DNA from 3 places in the Ruegeria sp. E1 genome. Region 3 is predicted to be linked to each of the others. Evidence: riboswitches for the same ligand, from Rfam matches in the RefSeq annotation. Region 3 holds a riboswitch; each other region holds the start of a gene.

Region 1 (5,594 bases), on a different contig from region 3:
TTTCTCTCACACCGGCGAGGGCAACAGCACGGCCACCCAGCGAATTCGGGACTCGGGTTTTGTGCTATCCGGATCCTGGGGCACCGCGGAAAATATCGCCTGGCAAACGCAACGCGGTGCGGCGGGGTTCAGCGATGATGTGATTGATCTGCATAATGCGCTGATGAACAGCGATGGGCACCGGGCAAACATCCTGAATCCTGATTTGGATTATATCGGCATCGGGATCGAGATTGGCACATTCCGGGGTGCGCCTGCGGTTATGGTGACGCAGAACTTTGCGCGTACGTCGGCCGGAGTTCAGTTGGACAATGGCGGTAGTGCCGGGACCCCGCCCGAGGATCCGATCATCATTGTCGATGATTCCGATCAGGGCAGCAGCCCCGAGCCGACCCCCTCGAGCGAACATTTTGCCTTTGACGGGAACAACAGCGTGCTCAGGGGAACGCCCGAGGAGCTGGACAATGACACGGTCAGCAACTTTGGGGCCGGCAAGAAGCTGATCCTTGAAGGTGTTGAACCGGGCCGGTCAAATATCCGCTTTACCAGCAATTCAGAGATTGAAATCGACACCGACGGGGATGGCGACGTGGACGTCACGATATCGCTTACCGAAGGGCGGTCCGGTGGGGATATTTTTGCCATTTCAAGCGGTGGGAATACGATAATCAGCTATGCGAAATATCTGCCCGGCCTGTCGGATGGTGACCGGGTGGACAGCCGTGATATCAATGGCATCGTCAATAAGGATTTCCTTGTCGGGGATGGCGCAACCGATTTCCGCATCGAACTCAACGATATCGGGTACGCGGGTTTTAACAACGTTTTGGGTGTCTATGACATTCTCGAAAATGGTGAGATTACGAATGTGCGCCTGTTGTATGACAACACCAACCGCGATACTGGGTCGGTCACGATCAACGACGTAGCAGATGGTGCGCGTTTGGGGTTCTTTATCGTACAGAACGCGGCAGACTGGGCGCGTGGGATTTCAGATAGTGATGTGCTGGAATTCCGGTCCAGCAATGGCGGTATTGCCGATGTTGACGACGATTTTGAACTGATGCTGATGGTGAATGGCAGAGCTGCGAATGAGACCACGTTCCATGCGGAAAAAGCATCTCTGAATGTTGATGGCGATCAACATGCGCTGTCGGGCATTGTCGAGGGCGGCGATGCGATGATCATCGGGTTCGAAGACCTGACCGGCGGCGGCGATCAGGACTATGAAGATGTCGTCTTTACGGTGACACGCATCGAAGACGATGCGTTGGCGATTGTCTAGCCAAAGAGCACATCCGGAAAGCAGCTAGCGCTGCTTTCTCGCCGTTCTGAACAGCAGAATAAACACAAAGATCGACCCGATCGAGGTGGTCACGATCCCAACCGGCAGCTCCTGCGGGGCCAGCAGCAAGCGGCTTAGAATATCGGATCCAGTCAGAAGGGCCGCACCCACAATTGCGGCTGTGGGCAGCAACTGACGGTGCAAGGGTCCGGCAATGCCGCGGGCGATATGGGGTACCATTAGGCCGACAAAGCCGATCACACCAGTGACCGAGACGAATACGGCGGTGGCAAGGGCGGCCACAAAGAACATGCGGAAGCGCAGGCCCTGAACCGGGACGCCCAGCGTGGCGGCGGTCAGGTCGCCGGTCAGCAGCGCATCCAGCCAGCGGGCCCGATAGAGCGAATAGGCAAGGATCAACGCCAACCCCACGCAGACCAGCGGAAAGGTCTCCCACCGGGCCAAACCCAGCCCGCCCAGCATCCAGAAGATAACCGAATGGGCGGCGCGGCTGTCTCCGGCGAAAATCAGATAGTTGGTGATGGCCGAAAACAGAAAGGACACGGCCAGACCCGCCAGGATCAGCTTTTCAGGTGCGCTTGTGCGCAAACCGTGCACCAGTGCCAAAACGATGCCCGATGCAACCAGCCCGCCGCAGAAGGCCGCCAGCGGAAGCGTCCAGAGGCCCAGAATATCTCCGGTCACTGTGATTACAAATACCGCCCCGGCCGCAGCCCCCGAGGACAAGCCAAACAGAAACGGATCAGCCAGATCGTTGCGGGTCGTGGTCTGCAAAACGACACCGACAATCCCCAACCCGGCCCCGATCACTGCGGCAAACAGGGCGCGCGGCAGGCGCAGGTCAAAGACGATCCGGTGCATCGGAGACATTTCGCCTTCTGACAGGCCTGTGCCCAGACCGATGGCTGAAAAGGTATCCGACAGCGGAATAGATGTGGTTCCGTAGATTGTGGAAACCAGCAAAAGGGCGGTCAGTATGACCGCCCCCAGCAAAAGTGTCAGAGCCAATCGGCCCATGTCAGCTTTGGCCCGGATGCATGGCCCGCGCCATTTTTGAAATCGCCTCGATATTCGCCGGTCCGGGGGTCAACTCTTCGTAGCGCAGCCCGATCCAGCGCTCGTTCTTGACTGCATCGGTCTGGGACATGACCGGGTGTTCTTGCAGGAACTTAAACGTGTCCGCAGCGCCGTTGCCGGTCTGATAGTCCAGCAGCACCAGAAATTCGGGGTTGGACGCGGCGACAGCCTCCCACGAGGTGCGGCCCCAGCTTGTGTCCATGTCATGGGTGACGTTCTCGCCCCCGGCCGCGGCGATCATCGCGTCGGGGATGGCGAATTTACCAGCCGTAAAAGGCGCATCTGCAGGACCGTCCAGCAGGAAGACACGGGGTTTTGCCAGATCCGCGGTTTTTGCCTTAATTGTAGACAACTCGTCTCTCCAACCGGTGACAAGCGCCTCGGCCCTGTCCTCGACCTGCATCACCTGGCCCAGACGCAGAACGTCGTCAAACAGCAGGTCCATGCTGGCCACGGGGCGGTCCTTGTCCAGATGCACGCAGCTTTCAGTAAGGATCATGGTCTTGATGCCAAAGGGCTCGAGCGTGTCGGGGGTTACGTCGCCGCCCGGTTTCATGCCGTAATACCAGCCCGCAAAGAACAGGTCGGGCTCGACCGCCACAAGGTTTTCCACGGTCGGATATTTTGGCGCAAGCTCGGGGATGTCGCCGCGCAGCGTGTCAAACTCGGGGCTGGTTTTGTACCATCCGGTGATACCGGTCAGGCCAACGATCTTGTCCTGCAAGCCCAGTGCAAAGGCCATGTCGGTCATGTTCATGTCGTGCACGACCAGACGCTCGGGGGCGGCATCAAAAACCAGCGGTTCGCCGCAATTGTCGACCGTTATTTCACCGGCGGACGCGCCGCCTGCGATGGCAGTGGCCAATACCACAGACCAGATGAGTTTCATTATCGATTGCTCCTTGGGTCAGGTTGAAACTTTGGTTTTTCGGATGTCCAGCGCCGGGATCACGCGGCCTTCGTGGTGAAAGCACAGGTAATCGACGCCAAACGTGTCACGGACCCGGTCGGGGGTCAGCACCTCGTCAACCGGGCCAAAACCGGTCAGGCGGGTGGATTTCATCAGCGCCACATGGGTGGCAAATTCCGGGATCATGACCAGATCGTGCACGATCATCACAACGGTGATGCCCAGTTCAGCCACCAAGGATAGCATCCGCCCCTTGGCATCCGGGTCCAGATGGTTGGTTGGTTCGTCCAGAAACAGCAGCGAGGGGTCTTGCGCCAGCGCCCGTGCGATATGGGCCCTTTGACGTTCGCCCCCCGACAACACCGCCATCCGCTTGTCGGCCAGCGTGCCAAGGCCCGTCAGGTCCAGAATGCGGTTCAGTTCGGCGGCATGTTCCTCGGTCGAGCGGTCCGCGCGGATTGGAATTTGCCCGAGCGCCACATAGTCGCGCAGCATCAGACGACCGTCCGGCAATTCCTGCTGGCTGACGACTGCAATCATGCGCGCGCGGTCCTGCGCCGAGACCTCCCTGAGCGACCGGCCACCGATCGCAACGTCACCCAGCGCCAGCGCCTCGGCCCCGCAAAGCAGGTTCAGCAGAGTGGTTTTGCCAGCGCCATTCGGGCCCGCTATGGCCAGAATAGAGCCTTCATTCAGGTCAAATGAGATACCCTGCAACAGGACATCCCCGTTCAGGGCATAGTATTCCAGATCTTTGGCGGTCAGAAATGTCATTGCGGCACCTCTGGCGCGATCCGGGGCATACGGGACAGGGTTTTGGTGTACAGCGCGCGTGGCCGATCCGTGGCATTGGTCCATCCGTCGTCGCTGTCGCGATACTGGCGTGCAAATTCCGCTAAAGCTTTCCAGTCTGCCTCGGCAGAGATGTCGCCGAACAGATATTGCGCCTTGCCGACCGCCTGAAACCCAACGGTGGTCGGGCGGTCGCAGCCTGCCATGCAGTCCACACTGCGAACCGCAAAGCCCGCCGGCAATCTGTCGGTCAGCACACCAACGGATTTGCTGCCTTTGCAGGTCGCGCAGATAAGGATGAAGTGATCAGCTGCGTCCGACACTATCCGCTCCGCCATTGGCCCGGCGGGAACAGAAGGTGCCGACAATGTAAACACGCGATTGACGTGCCATCTAGCCTCCTTCCAGGACGCCCCGCCCCGGGTTGGTTGAACATCGGATGGCAGGTCTCCTGACTTGCGGGTCGCTGCTTGGCCAACCTTCCCGGCCCTTGGGACCAGTGGATACTTGACGTCGCTCGCCGCTTACAGTTGCGGGGGCAGTTGCGGACTTGGCCTGTTCCGGGTGTCGCCCGGGGCCGCACCGTATTCCCTTTTCATCCCTTGGGCACACCCGCAGGAACCATCGACAGATTGAGTGCCTGAGAAATTGCGATGCGTCAATACGCAATCAGTTTGAGCCGTTCGGCAATCACGTTTGCGACTACTTCTTCTCAAAATACAAAATGACCTCACCCAGCCGAAACCCAAAGCGCGAAACATAGGCGCGGTTCAGCAGGCGATCATCGGAAAGCAGCCACATCCAATCGTCAAAATTGACCCGCATGGTGCCGTCCTTGATGGGCAGGTCGATCTTGTACTTCCAATTGAATGTGTCGCCACGTTCGATTCCGGTTGCCTCTCCCAGCACTCCGGGGGCGGTGCCGGTCCAACTGTCTTCTCCGGTCTTTGTCAGGGTCCAGATGCGTTGTTCCGTGGCGCCGTCGTCATAAACAAAATCTTCGACCAGGGTCAGAGTCGTTCCATCCCATTTGCCGTCGATCTGGACAATAAAGCGGCGAGGCACGTTGCCAAGCACGTCCTGAAACTGACCGTAAGCCACGGTCTTCCCCTCAAAGAATTCTTCAAGGTTTAGCTGACGATCCGATAGGAAAGCTTTGGGGATTCTTGGCTTGGCACTGCAGGCTGCCAGCACAGCAAGGCCGACAATGGCGGCAGCCACGAAAAAGGCGCGGTGCAGGGTCATTGCAGCGGCCTTGAAACAGCCTCGGCATCATGGCCATTGGCACCGTTCAGATTGGCCGACTTAACCTCGGGTGCCGGGCGCATTGTGGCGATCAGTTCAGCGACTTTCACCCCGAACTTGCGCATCTCGGACCGGTTCATGATCGCGCCGTTTTCTGTCAGGTACATCCAGTCGGTCACGTCCAGCGTATGCCCTCCGGCATCTTCGGGAAGGATGATCCGATAGGTCAGCTTGACCGTAGATCCAGAAATTTCACCCTTTCCT
Region 2 (5,594 bases), on a different contig from region 3:
TCTGCCCAGGCAGCACGGGTCGATGCTAGCTCGGTTTCGCCACCGCTTGGGGGGACGACATGTGCTGTGAGAATGTTGATCAACGCCGGTATGGGCAGGAATGTGCTATCTGTGTGCCACAGCATGTTGGCTTGCAGATCAAGCAGGCGCAGATCGTCCTGCGCGTGCAGCCCATCTTTGGTCTGGTTGGACAGTTCCGAGACCTGAAATTCGATGTCACGCCCCGTAGCCATTTGTTCGCGATTTTCCAGTGGCCCGAACAATTCGCCAAGCCGGACGTGATCCTCGTCCGAGATCGACTGTGCCGGGAAAAGCAGAGCGGAATGCGTTTCGAATGCCTGTCTGATCTGTGGGTATAGATTGTCCTGCGTCACATCGCGCAGGTCGATGTCATGAACTGTCAGTCCGAATCTGGGATGCAATGGTGTTGTGCGCATCAAACGCCTCCGTCAGGTGCCGGGGCTAAGGTGAGGCGCGCCTGAAGGTTGGTCTGGTTTGTTTGCGACAAAATCGCTGAATCTAATCCTCTTCAAACGGATCCCATTCATCCTCGACCTCGGGCAGGGCTTCGGTTTCGACCTGCGCAGCGCGTTGTTCGGGGGTTTCGATCTTTGTAATCCGGGCTTGGGGAAATTGCATCAAAACGGCTTGTACCAGCGGGTGCGCTTCCGCCTCATTGCGTAAGGCCATTTCTGCTGCGTCGCGCAGCTCGGCGATTGTCGGAACCTGCCCAACGGACACAATTGAAACGGCCCAGCGATTTCCGGTCCAGCGTTGCAGCGCCGAGCCCAGACGAGCCGCCAGGTCGGTTGGGGCCTGTTCTGTTGGCGTGAACTCGATCCGACCGGGTTGATACGAGGCAAGGCGCACACCGTTTTCGACTTCGACCAGCAGTTTGACATCGCGATTCGAGCGGATCAGTTCGACGACGTGATCAAAGGTCGGATACCGCGCCAGCGCCGTTTGTACATCCTGAGCCAGCGCAGCCGTGGGGGCACCAGCAGTGCCCCGTGGCGCGGCCGTGTAGGCGGGTTGTGCGGCTGCCTTTGCAGTGACAACGCGCTCGCCCGAGGTCGGAACGCCTCCTCCCGGACCGCCATTTGGCGGTGGGGGCGGCGTGTCCTGCAAGCGTTTGATCAGTTCTTCCGGGCTGGGCAAGTCGGCCACATGGGTCAGGCGGATCACTGCCATCTCGGCCGCCATCATGGCGTTGGGCGCGGCCGAAACCTCTTCAAGTGCCTTCAGCAGCATTTGCCACATTCGGGTCAGGACTCGCATTGGCAGGGCTTCGGCCATTTGCTGGCCGCGCGCGCGTTCATCGGGCGAAACCGTGGGGTCTTCGGCGGCGTCCGGGGTGATCTTGACGACCGAGACCCAGTGGGTGATTTCGGCCAGATCGCGCAGCACCGCCAGAGGGTCCGCACCCTCGGCATATTGACTGCCCAATTCCGTTAGCGCGCCCGCAGCGTCGCCGCGCAGGATCATGTCCATCAGGTCCAGAACGCGGCCCCGGTCCGCGAGCCCCAGCATCGCACGAACCTGATCGGCGTTGGTTTCTCCCGCGCCATGGGAAATTGCCTGATCCAGCAGCGACGTCGCATCGCGGGCCGAGCCTTCGGCGGCGCGGGTGATTAGCGCCAGCGCGTCTTCGGCGATCTGCGCGTTTTCCGCAGCCGCGATCCGGCCAAGCAGGCCAATCATGTCCTCAGGCTCGATCCGGCGCAGATCAAAGCGCTGGCATCGGGACAGAACCGTGACCGGAACTTTGCGAATTTCGGTGGTCGCAAAGATGAATTTCACATGCTCGGGCGGTTCCTCAAGCGTCTTGAGCAGCGCATTGAATGCGCTGGTCGACAGCATGTGGACCTCGTCGATGATGTAGATCTTGTAGCGTGCGCTGGCGGCGCGGTAACGGACGCTGTCGATGATCTCGCGGATATCGTTCACGCCGGTTCGGCTGGCGGCGTCCATCTCCATTACATCGACATGGCGGCCTTCCATGATGGCGGTGCAATGTTCGCACTGACCGCAAGGCTCGGTGGTTGGTCCGCCTTTGCCGTCCGGGCCGATGCAGTTCATGCCTTTGGCGATGATCCGGGCGGTTGTCGTTTTCCCGGTCCCGCGGATGCCGGTCATGATGAAGGCCTGCGCGATCCTGTCCGCCTCGAACGCGTTTTTAAGGGTACGCACCATGGCGTCCTGACCCACCAGATCGGCAAAGGTCTCCGGGCGGTATTTGCGGGCGAGAACCTGATAGGCGGGGCTGGGTGTGTCGGTCATGTCTGCTCGGTCGGATTCGTTCAGACCGCAGCGTAGAGGCCCCCGCTGCCCGCGTCCACAGCGGGTCGTCAGGATTTTCGTTTTGGAAACGGGATGGGCACAGCTAAAATGCCTGATTCATAGGCCAGAGCCTGGGCTTTCGCTTTTACGTTTCGGGGGGAACGGCAAGATGTCTCAGATGGTGATCCATGCATTGCAAGTTGGCGGTGGTTCGCTTGCACTAACCTCAATGCCCGGGCGCACGGGTGATTATCAGGGTGATCTGGATATGATCGCGGATTGGCAGCCCGGTCTGGTGATCTCGATGGCGACCGAGATCGAGATGATCATGGATGGCGCACGGGACTTTGGGCGCGATGTACAAAGCCGCGCGAGTCGCTGGGTTCACCTGCCGGTCGATGATTTTGGCGTGCCATCGGCGGAAATCCGCGAACGTTGGACAGCGGTCAGTGCCTCGGCCCGGCAGGCGCTGTCTGGTGGCGGTCGCATCCTTGTGCATTGCAAGGGCGGGTGCGGTCGTTCCGGCATGATCGTGTTGCGCCTGATGGTCGAATGCGGCGAAAGCCCGGATACGGCGCTGACGCGTCTGCGCAATCTGAGGCCCTGCGCCGTCGAGACAGACGGTCAGATGAATTGGGCCACTGCCCCGGCAAGGACACTGGCCGCGATGTAGCGTCAGGCGCTTGCGCGCAGTTCAGCCGTGGCAGACGCCTTTGGGGCCACCGGCAAGACTTGCAACATGGCGCAGGGCGGGGTCGCAAGGCTGCCGGATGGCATCGCGCTTATCTCTGTCCCAAACATCATTTCGGCATAGCTTTCCAGTTGCTCGATTTCTGCTGAAGGCGCGACGCCACAATAAATGTGGGCTTCGTCGCTTTGTGCCCTGAAACGTGCCGTGCATCCGGTGGCGCAGTGGGCCAGCTCAGCGCTGCCCTCGATCTCGAACTCTGGCGAGGTTGCGGCCCCGGCGACCGAGACTGACTGAACCAGCGCACGCGCCACGCGGGCCAGTGCAGGGCAGGTTTTGCCGGTGTGTTGACAGATGGTTGCCGTGAACTGATGCGTTTCGGTCTTCCAGATCATGATGTGCCCTCCGCACATAAGAGCAAGGGCAATGGCGCAGGAAGATCCGCAATCTGCGTTTCAACCCGTCCCGGACACCCCGCCCGAGTTTCGGTTTCAGTTTCTGATGGCAGGTCTCCTGACTTGCGGGTCGCAGCTTTGCCGTCCTTCCCAGCCTTGCGGCCAGTGGTGTTTCGGCATCGCTCTCCGCTTACAGTTGCGGGGGCAGTCGCGGATTTGGCTTGTCCCGGAAGTCCCGGTAGGGCCGCACCGTGTTCCCTTTTCATTCCGGCCCCAGGCGGGGCGCGAAAACCATCGCCCAATCGCTAGCGGGCAATCTCCCTGCGAGTCAAGCAGAATGCGCGATGATTGGCGAACACCTCGGATTTTCATTGTGCGGGTAGACGCGAGGTCATCTTTGTCACGCCTTGACTCAGGCAGCCGAGGCGTATCGTGTGGTTGAAGTGAACCAATCAGTTCAGACGCTGCAAGATCGCTTTCGGAGGGTTGTCATGCTGGATACCCAAGACACGGCTCTGACCGAAGATTTTCTGATCCCGTCCGGTACGGCCAAGTTGTCGGCCCGGTTATACCGCCCGGTTGCCGACCCTGAGACGGTCGTGGTTCTCAACAGCGCCACAGGTGTGCCGCGGGACTATTATCGACACTTTGCGACGTGGCTTGCGGCAGAGCGTGGCATGGCCTGCCTGACCTATGACTACAGTGACTTTGGGCATTCGGCCAACGGACCACTGGCCCGGTCAAAGGTTTCGATGGCCGATTGGGCGCTGATTGATATGCCTGCTGCGCGCGCTGAAATGCGGCGCAGATTCCCGCAGGCGCAGCACTGGACAATCGGGCATTCGGTTGGTGCGATGCTGGGTCCGGTTCAACCGGACGCGGCGATGATCGACCGCATGATCTGTGTCTGTTCCGGTCTCGTTACCCTGACCGATCACCCTTGGCCTTACCGCGCTCTGGCCTGGCTGTTCTGGCACGGGCACGCGCCTTTGATGACGCGGGCTTTGGGATATCTGCCGGGCAAGCTGACGGGCTTTGGAACGGATTTGCCTGCACCGGTCTATTGGCAGTGGCGGCGTTGGTGCACCGCTCCGTTGAACTATGTGCCCGAGATTGGTAGCGGCTTGCCCGAGGCGGGCTGGCCCTCGGACGGTGCGCAGGTGGACCTGTTCACATTTGAGGATGATGAAATGGTTCCCCCGGATGCTGTCTGGCGGCTGGCCGATCTGTACGGTGCAAAAGCGCGGCGACATCTGCTGTCACCGCGCGACTTTGACTTGCCCGAGATTGGTCATATCGGGGCTTTCGCCCGCAAGAACGCAGCCGTCTGGCCCCGATTGATCGCCGCGTAGGTCAAAACCCCTTTCTGGATTTCTTGTCCTGCATCACTGACCGCACCATCTTGCCAAACGCCTTGTCACGCGCGCGTGATTGGGCAACTGTTTCCGAATTGCGCTGATCTTCGCGCCGCAACTTGCGCCATCGTTCCAGCCGTGCTGCGTCCAGCGGTCCTGCCGCGATCGCGGCCTGCACCGCACAGCCCGGTTCGGCCTCGTGCTGGCAATTGGCAAACCGACACTCCCTTGCAAGCTCCGTCAGGTCGGAAAAGACCTCGTCCACACCCTCTTGTGCGTCCAGCAATCGCAAGGCTCGCATACCGGGGGTGTCGATCAGCCAACCGCCGTTCTGCATCCTGCGCAGAGCCCGCGCAGTTGTGGTGTGTCGCCCACGCGCGTCATCCTCGCGAATGCCCGCTGTCGCCTCGTCCTGACCTGTCATGCCATTTGCAAGCGTCGTCTTGCCAACGCCGGACGAGCCGACAAGCGCACCTGTCTGCCCTGTGGGACACCACGTCAAAACCTGCGAAACATCTGCTGGGTCCAACGCATTGATCGCCAGAACCGTCAGAAACGGCGCCAGCTTTTCCGCCTGCGAAACGTAGTCCGCTGCGTCCGCGCAGGTGTCCGCCTTGGTCAGAACAACCACAGGATAGCACCCGGCCTGATGCGCCAGCGCCAGATAGCGCTCCAACCGGGGCAGGTTGAAGTCGGCGTTGCAGGAACTGACGATGAACAGCACATCCACATTCGCAGCGATCAACTGCGATTCGGCACCCGTTCCGGCGGCGCGACGTTGCAGAAGGCTGCGGCGTTCCAACAGGCGCTGGACCCGCTGTTGAGCATCGACCAGCACCCAATCTCCGACCGTGAAATCCCCGGTCGACCGACCCG
Region 3 (5,594 bases):
TTCATGACTGAATCCACGCCATGCGCGCCATTTCACATCCTCTGCGGGAAACAGGTTTCCACCGGAATCGCGCCATAGCACCCCTTCGTATGGCGCATCCTTGTTCGGCGCGTGGTAGGCGTCAATCCGTGGCCGATGAGCGCGAAAGCGATTGAATTTCCCATTGTTGCGAAACAGGGTCTTTAACCCCTTCGCGCGCTGATGCGGGTATTTGTTCTCGGGCGCTGCGCGGAAAAAGGTTTCCGGTACGGGTTGATCCACAAAATCGACCTGACCGCCCTGCCCGAACATCCGCCAGCACATCGATATGGCGTCCGCATCCCCGCTGACCTCGACAAACTGCGAATATCGCCACCGGGCAGCCGGACGTTGATGTATTCATCCACATCCAGGCTGAGGATCCAATCAGAAGCAAGATAGCTCGGGTGACTTCTGGACAGCGAAAATGCTTCGGTTTGCGGCTTTTCCTTGGGTTTAACTGGGTTACGTTCGTGATGAACCCAGCCAAGTTCTTGCATCCGGTCCGCGATGATGTCGGTCCCGTCATCGCAATCATTGGTATAGATCAGGATATCGTCGAACCCGATTGAGCGGTTTTAGGCCACCCAATCGATCATGAAAGGTCCTTCATTCTTCATCGTTGTTACGATGAGAAAGGTTTCATCCGTCATTATTCGCTCTCTTGCCTGTACCACTCGCGGATTATTGGAATGTGTTTAAGATAGGCTCAAGATTTTGTCCAACACAGATGACAAGCCCAGAGTTGCACGCCCCCAAGGATCAGCAACTGTGGGCATCTCTGATTTCATGAAGAAAAGGCTCAGGCAGAAGCCCGGTTCGCGGGAACCACTTCGTAACCGGGTTCTTCGGGCTCATCGTCCTCCATCTCGGGCGGAAAGCCGGGGGCGCGGATGTCCAGCCCGGTCGCATCCTCCAGACGTCTGATAATGTTGGGCGATAATTCCCGGTCGCCATAGCGGGCGATCCCGTCGTCGAATATCTTAATCATCAAAGGGTTCATTTCCAAAGGAACTCCGGCTCGGTCCGCCACATCCTGAAACAGCCCAATATCCTTTTTCACCAGATCCATCGTGAATGAAATATCGCGCGAGCCGTTCAGGATGACCTGACTTTCAGTCTCATGCACAAAAGAAGTGCCCGAGGATATCCTGATCGCCTCATAGGTGGTGTTCAGGTCCATCCCGGCGGCCTTTGCAGTCACCAAGGCCTCGGCGCAGGTGATCAGGTTGGCAGTGGCCAGATAGTTGGTCAGCACCTTCAGCACCGACGCCGAGCCGAGTTCGCCAGTATGCAGGATGCGCCGCCCCATGGTTGTTAGGAAGGGCAGGATACGCTCGAACGTCGCGCGATCGCAGCCCGCGAAAATCGAGATATTTCCCGTTGCGGCCCGGTGGCATCCGCCCGAAACCGGGCAGTCCACCGCAGCCCCGCCCCGCTCGATCACCATCGCGCCAAGGCGTTTGACCTCGGCCTCGTCTGTGGTCGACATTTCCATCCAGATTTTGCCGGGGGCGACCTCTGGCAGCATCTCTTGCATTACCGCGTCCGAGGCAGCGGGGGATGGAAGGCAGGTGATCACCGCTTCGCAATCGCGCATCAGTTGAGCCGGGCTTTCAGCGGCCTTAGCCCCTTTCTTGACAAACGCAGCCACCAGATCGGGGTTCAGATCATGCACGGTCAGATCGATTCCGTTGCGCAGCAGCGATCCCGAGAGCTTGCCCCCCACATTGCCCAGCCCGATAAACCCTACTTTCATGCGCCGCATCCTCCTGTTCGCGTCTTGCGAACCATGCCAGCACGTCGGCCCAACCGGATCATGCCGCCCAGCGACCCGGACAGGTCGCTTTTTACCCGCGTGATCACGGAACGGCGCGTTGTGCTTGACAAGCGGGCTTACCCTGCCGCATGTCCCTTTCGTTGGTGTCTGCGACAGCAGATGAAAAGGGAATGCGTCAGCGGATCATCCGTCAAACGCAGCCGCCCCCGCGACCGTGACCGGAGAGGGTGCCCAAGCCACTGGCGAATGCCGGGAAGGCGGGACACCCGACAGAGGACGCCTCTGACATCCGCAAGCCGGGAGACCTGCCAGCACCCGAAGATGAAACCGGACGGGGTGTTCCGGTGTCGGGTCAATGGACCCGCATGAAACCCCGTCCCCCACGAAGAGGATTTGGGGGGATGAGAGACATGACCGAGACCGCTCCGGTCGAATTGCTGGTTTGCACCACCTGTCGTCGCGGGCTGCCCGTTGAGGACGATACCCAACGCCCCGGCACATTGCTGCACAAGGCGCTGGAACAGGCGCACCTGCCCGACGGAATAACCCTGAAAGCCGTAGAATGCCTGTCGAACTGTGAGGAGGGCTGTTCTATTGTCCTGCGCGGCGGCCCGGATCGCTGGACATTCGTCTATGAGCATCTGAATGAAACCGATCATGTCGACGTGATCGTTGACGGCGCCACCAAGTACCTTGCCACCGAGGATGGTCTGGTCAAATGGCGCGAGCGCCCTGAACATTTCCGCAAAAACTGTGCGGCCCGCATTCCCCCGATTGGAGCCCTGAAATGAGCAATCTCGAAAAACTCCCTGTCACCGTGATCACCGGCTTTCTGGGCTCGGGCAAAACCACTTTGGTGCGTCATCTGATGCAAAACCCGCAGGGCAAGCGTCTGGCCGTTGTGGTCAACGAGTTCGGCGATGTTGGCGTTGATGGCGATATCCTGAAATCCTGCGCCATTCCTGACTGCCCCGCGGAAAACATCATGGAACTGGCGAACGGCTGCATCTGCTGCACCGTTGCCGACGATTTCATACCCACGATTGAGGCCCTGATGGCGCTGGAGCCGCGCCCCGATCACATCCTGATCGAAACCTCCGGCCTCGCCCTGCCCAAACCGCTGCTGAAAGCCTTCGACTGGCCCGATATCCGTTCGAAAATCACCGTCGATGGCGTGATAGCTCTGGCCGATGCCGAAGCCGTCGCCGCCGGTCGTTTCGCGCCCAATGTCGAGGCGGTGGACGCCCAACGCATGGCCGACGATTCCATTGACCACGAAACACCCCTGTCCGAGGTGTTCGAGGATCAGATCTCCTGCGCCGACATCATCCTGCTGACCAAGCCCGATCTGGCCGGTCCCGAAGGCGTCGCCAAAGCACGCGAGATCATCGCCGCCGAAGCCCCGCGTCCCCTGCCCGTAGTTGAGGTCGCCGAGGGAGCCGTGGACGTGCGCGTCGTGCTGGGCCTTGAAGCCGCAGCCGAGGATGACATGGACGCGCGTCCCAGCCATCACGATGGCCACCACGATCACGAGCACGACGATTTTGAAAGCATCATCGTCGAGTTGCCGGAACAGTCTGACCCGCTTGATCTGGTTGCCAAGATCGAACGGCTGGCCAAGGAACTGAACATCCTGCGCGTCAAAGGCTATGCGGCCGTTCGGGGCAAACCAATGCGTCTGCTGGTGCAGGCCGTTGGAGCGCGGGTTCGCCACCAATACGACCGTCCATGGGGGCCCGGCGAAGACCGCCGCTCGCGCCTTGTCGTGATCGCCGAGCATGACGACATCAAAGAGGCCGAAATCCGCGATATCCTTTTGGGCGTGACCGAGGCCGCCGAGTAAGCCATGCACGTCGTCTTCCGCGAAAGCCACGGGCTCGAGGAAACCGAGACCCCGACCGATCTGGGCCAGAGCCCAGCGGATCTGGTGGTGCTGTCATTCTCTGACAGCGACCTCGGAGCTTTCGCGGCAGGCTGGCATCGCGGCGGAGGGCCCGAGGGCCGGATGCCGACCCTACGGCTGGCCAACCTAACGGCGCTGAAACACCCTCTGTCCGTCGACACCTATGTCGAACAGACCTTGGAAGGGGCCAAAGGCATCCTGATTCGTCTGATCGGCGGGGTACCCTACTGGTCCTACGGCTTGCAGCAGGTTCTGACACTGGCACAGGCCAAGGGGATCGCTCTTGCTGTCCTGCCCGCCGACGGGCGCGAAGATACGCGGTTGGATGACTATTCCACCCTGCCCGTCTCGACTCTGCGCCGTTTGGCGCATCTCTGCGATACGGGCGGAGAAGTTGCGGCACAGGCCGCCCTGGCGCAAATGGCGCTGGCGGCGGGACTGTATGCGGGACCTGTGATGGGGGCCAAAACGATCCCCGAATGTGGCGCTTGGTGCCCGGATCGCGGGGTGATCCCGGTAGATGAGGCGTTTTCAAGCGATGCCAAACGCATCCTCGTCACCTTCTACCGTGCCTATCTGACCTCAGCCGACACCGCTCCGGTCGCAGCCCTGATCCGCAGCCTGCGCGCGCGCGGGTTCGAAGCCATGGGCCTGTTCGCGCCGTCTCTCAAAGCACCCGCCGCCGCCGATTGGTTGCGCGACACCATCGTGGCGTTGAACCCGTCGGCCATCATCAACGCCACGTCTTTCTCGGGCAAAGGCGCGTCAGGCACCTCGCCTCTGGACGCAGCCAATGTGCCGGTGTTCCAGGTCGCCCTTGCCACCTCGCGCCGCAAAGCATGGGCCGAGGCGGAACGGGGTCTGTCGCCTGCCGATCTGGCCATGCATGTGGTTCTGCCCGAAGTCGACGGGCGAATTAGCGCAGGCATCGCATCCTTCAAGGAACCGGGCAAACGCGACCCGCATCTGGAATATTCCCGCTTTGCCCACCGGGCCGAGCCCGAACGGATCGAGGCCATCATCGACCGCGTCTCTGGCTGGCTGAACCTGCACGACAAGCCCAAAGCCGATCAGGTGCCCGCGCTTGTCCTGTCTACCTATCCCGGCAAAGACTGGCAGATGGCCCATGCGGTGGGTCTGGACGCGCTGGCCTCGGCCGAGGCGATGCTGTCCGATCTGCAAGGCGAAGGATATGATACAGCGCCCGCCGAACCGATCTCTGAGACACTTTTGGACTCCCGGATTGCATGGCCGCTGGCGGACTACCTGACTGAGCTGTCGGGCCTGCCCGAGCAGTTGCGCACCGACCTGCAAACTGTCTGGGGTGAACCCAAAGATGACCCGACGGTTGCAAATGGGGCCTTCCACTTCGCCGCCCTGCGCCGTGGCAAGGCCCTTGTCGCGCTGCAACCCGAACGCGGCGCGCCCGAGTTGCGCGATGACGACTATCATGACCTCAGCCGGACCCCGCGCCACAGCTATGTCGCGTTTTACCTGTGGTTGCGCAAAGCCCTTGGCGCGGATGCGCTGATCCATATCGGCGCACATGGCACTCTGGAATGGCTGCCGGGCAAGTCGGTCGCCCTGTCCGCCGATTGCTGGCCCGAGGTGCTGATCCGCGATCTGCCGGTGATCTACCCCTTCATTGTAAACGACCCCGGCGAGGCCGCGCAGGCCAAGCGCCGGATCGGGGCCGTCACGCTGGGCCATATCCCGCCCGCCCTGAAGGAAAGCAGCACGCCGGATCGGATGGTGCGTCTGGAATCCCTACTGGACGAATTCTCGAACGCCGATGGCCTTGACCCCAAGCGCCGCGACCGGCTGCAAGAAGACATCCGCAACGAGGCACAGGCCATCGGGCTGGAAAGCGACCTTGGCCTTGATCAGGCCACC

The links. Region 3 has a riboswitch for cobalamin ahead of ACR0FG_RS00185 (DUF1636 family protein). Riboswitches for the same ligand answer to the same signal wherever they lie in the genome.
Region 1: another riboswitch for cobalamin. It lies ahead of ACR0FG_RS05365 (DUF1636 family protein); the one in region 3 lies ahead of ACR0FG_RS00185 (DUF1636 family protein).
Region 2: another riboswitch for cobalamin. It lies ahead of ACR0FG_RS14610 (hypothetical protein); the one in region 3 lies ahead of ACR0FG_RS00185 (DUF1636 family protein).

Annotation. Positions count from the first base shown of each region.
Region 1 is NZ_JBQFPE010000003.1:342,692-348,285, reverse strand. Features, by position in the region: gene ACR0FG_RS05385 (CAP domain-containing protein) at 1-1,285, shown strand, start outside; gene ACR0FG_RS05380 (iron ABC transporter permease) at 1,310-2,323, opposite strand; gene ACR0FG_RS05375 (ABC transporter substrate-binding protein) at 2,325-3,272, opposite strand; gene ACR0FG_RS05370 (ABC transporter ATP-binding protein) at 3,291-4,067, opposite strand; gene ACR0FG_RS05365 (DUF1636 family protein) at 4,064-4,408, opposite strand; cobalamin riboswitch at 4,510-4,726, opposite strand; gene ACR0FG_RS05360 (DUF3833 domain-containing protein) at 4,788-5,330, opposite strand; gene ACR0FG_RS05355 (DUF3833 domain-containing protein) at 5,327-5,594, opposite strand, start outside.
Region 2 is NZ_JBQFPE010000011.1:48,562-54,155, reverse strand. Features, by position in the region: gene ACR0FG_RS14625 (TauD/TfdA dioxygenase family protein) at 1-437, opposite strand, end outside; gene ACR0FG_RS14620 (DNA polymerase III subunit gamma/tau) at 520-2,280, opposite strand; gene ACR0FG_RS14615 (dual specificity protein phosphatase family protein) at 2,450-2,953, shown strand; gene ACR0FG_RS14610 (hypothetical protein) at 2,956-3,363, opposite strand; cobalamin riboswitch at 3,455-3,674, opposite strand; gene ACR0FG_RS14605 (alpha/beta hydrolase family protein) at 3,855-4,715, shown strand; gene rsgA (ribosome small subunit-dependent GTPase A) at 4,717-5,594, opposite strand, start outside.
Region 3 is NZ_JBQFPE010000001.1:37,058-42,651, reverse strand. Features, by position in the region: gene ACR0FG_RS00200 (class I SAM-dependent methyltransferase) at 1-303, opposite strand, end outside; partial or broken gene ACR0FG_RS00195 (glycosyltransferase family 2 protein) at 399-533, opposite strand; gene ACR0FG_RS00190 (NAD(P)-dependent oxidoreductase) at 821-1,777, opposite strand; cobalamin riboswitch at 1,923-2,125, shown strand; gene ACR0FG_RS00185 (DUF1636 family protein) at 2,209-2,589, shown strand; gene cobW (cobalamin biosynthesis protein CobW) at 2,586-3,641, shown strand; gene cobN (cobaltochelatase subunit CobN) at 3,645-5,594, shown strand, end outside.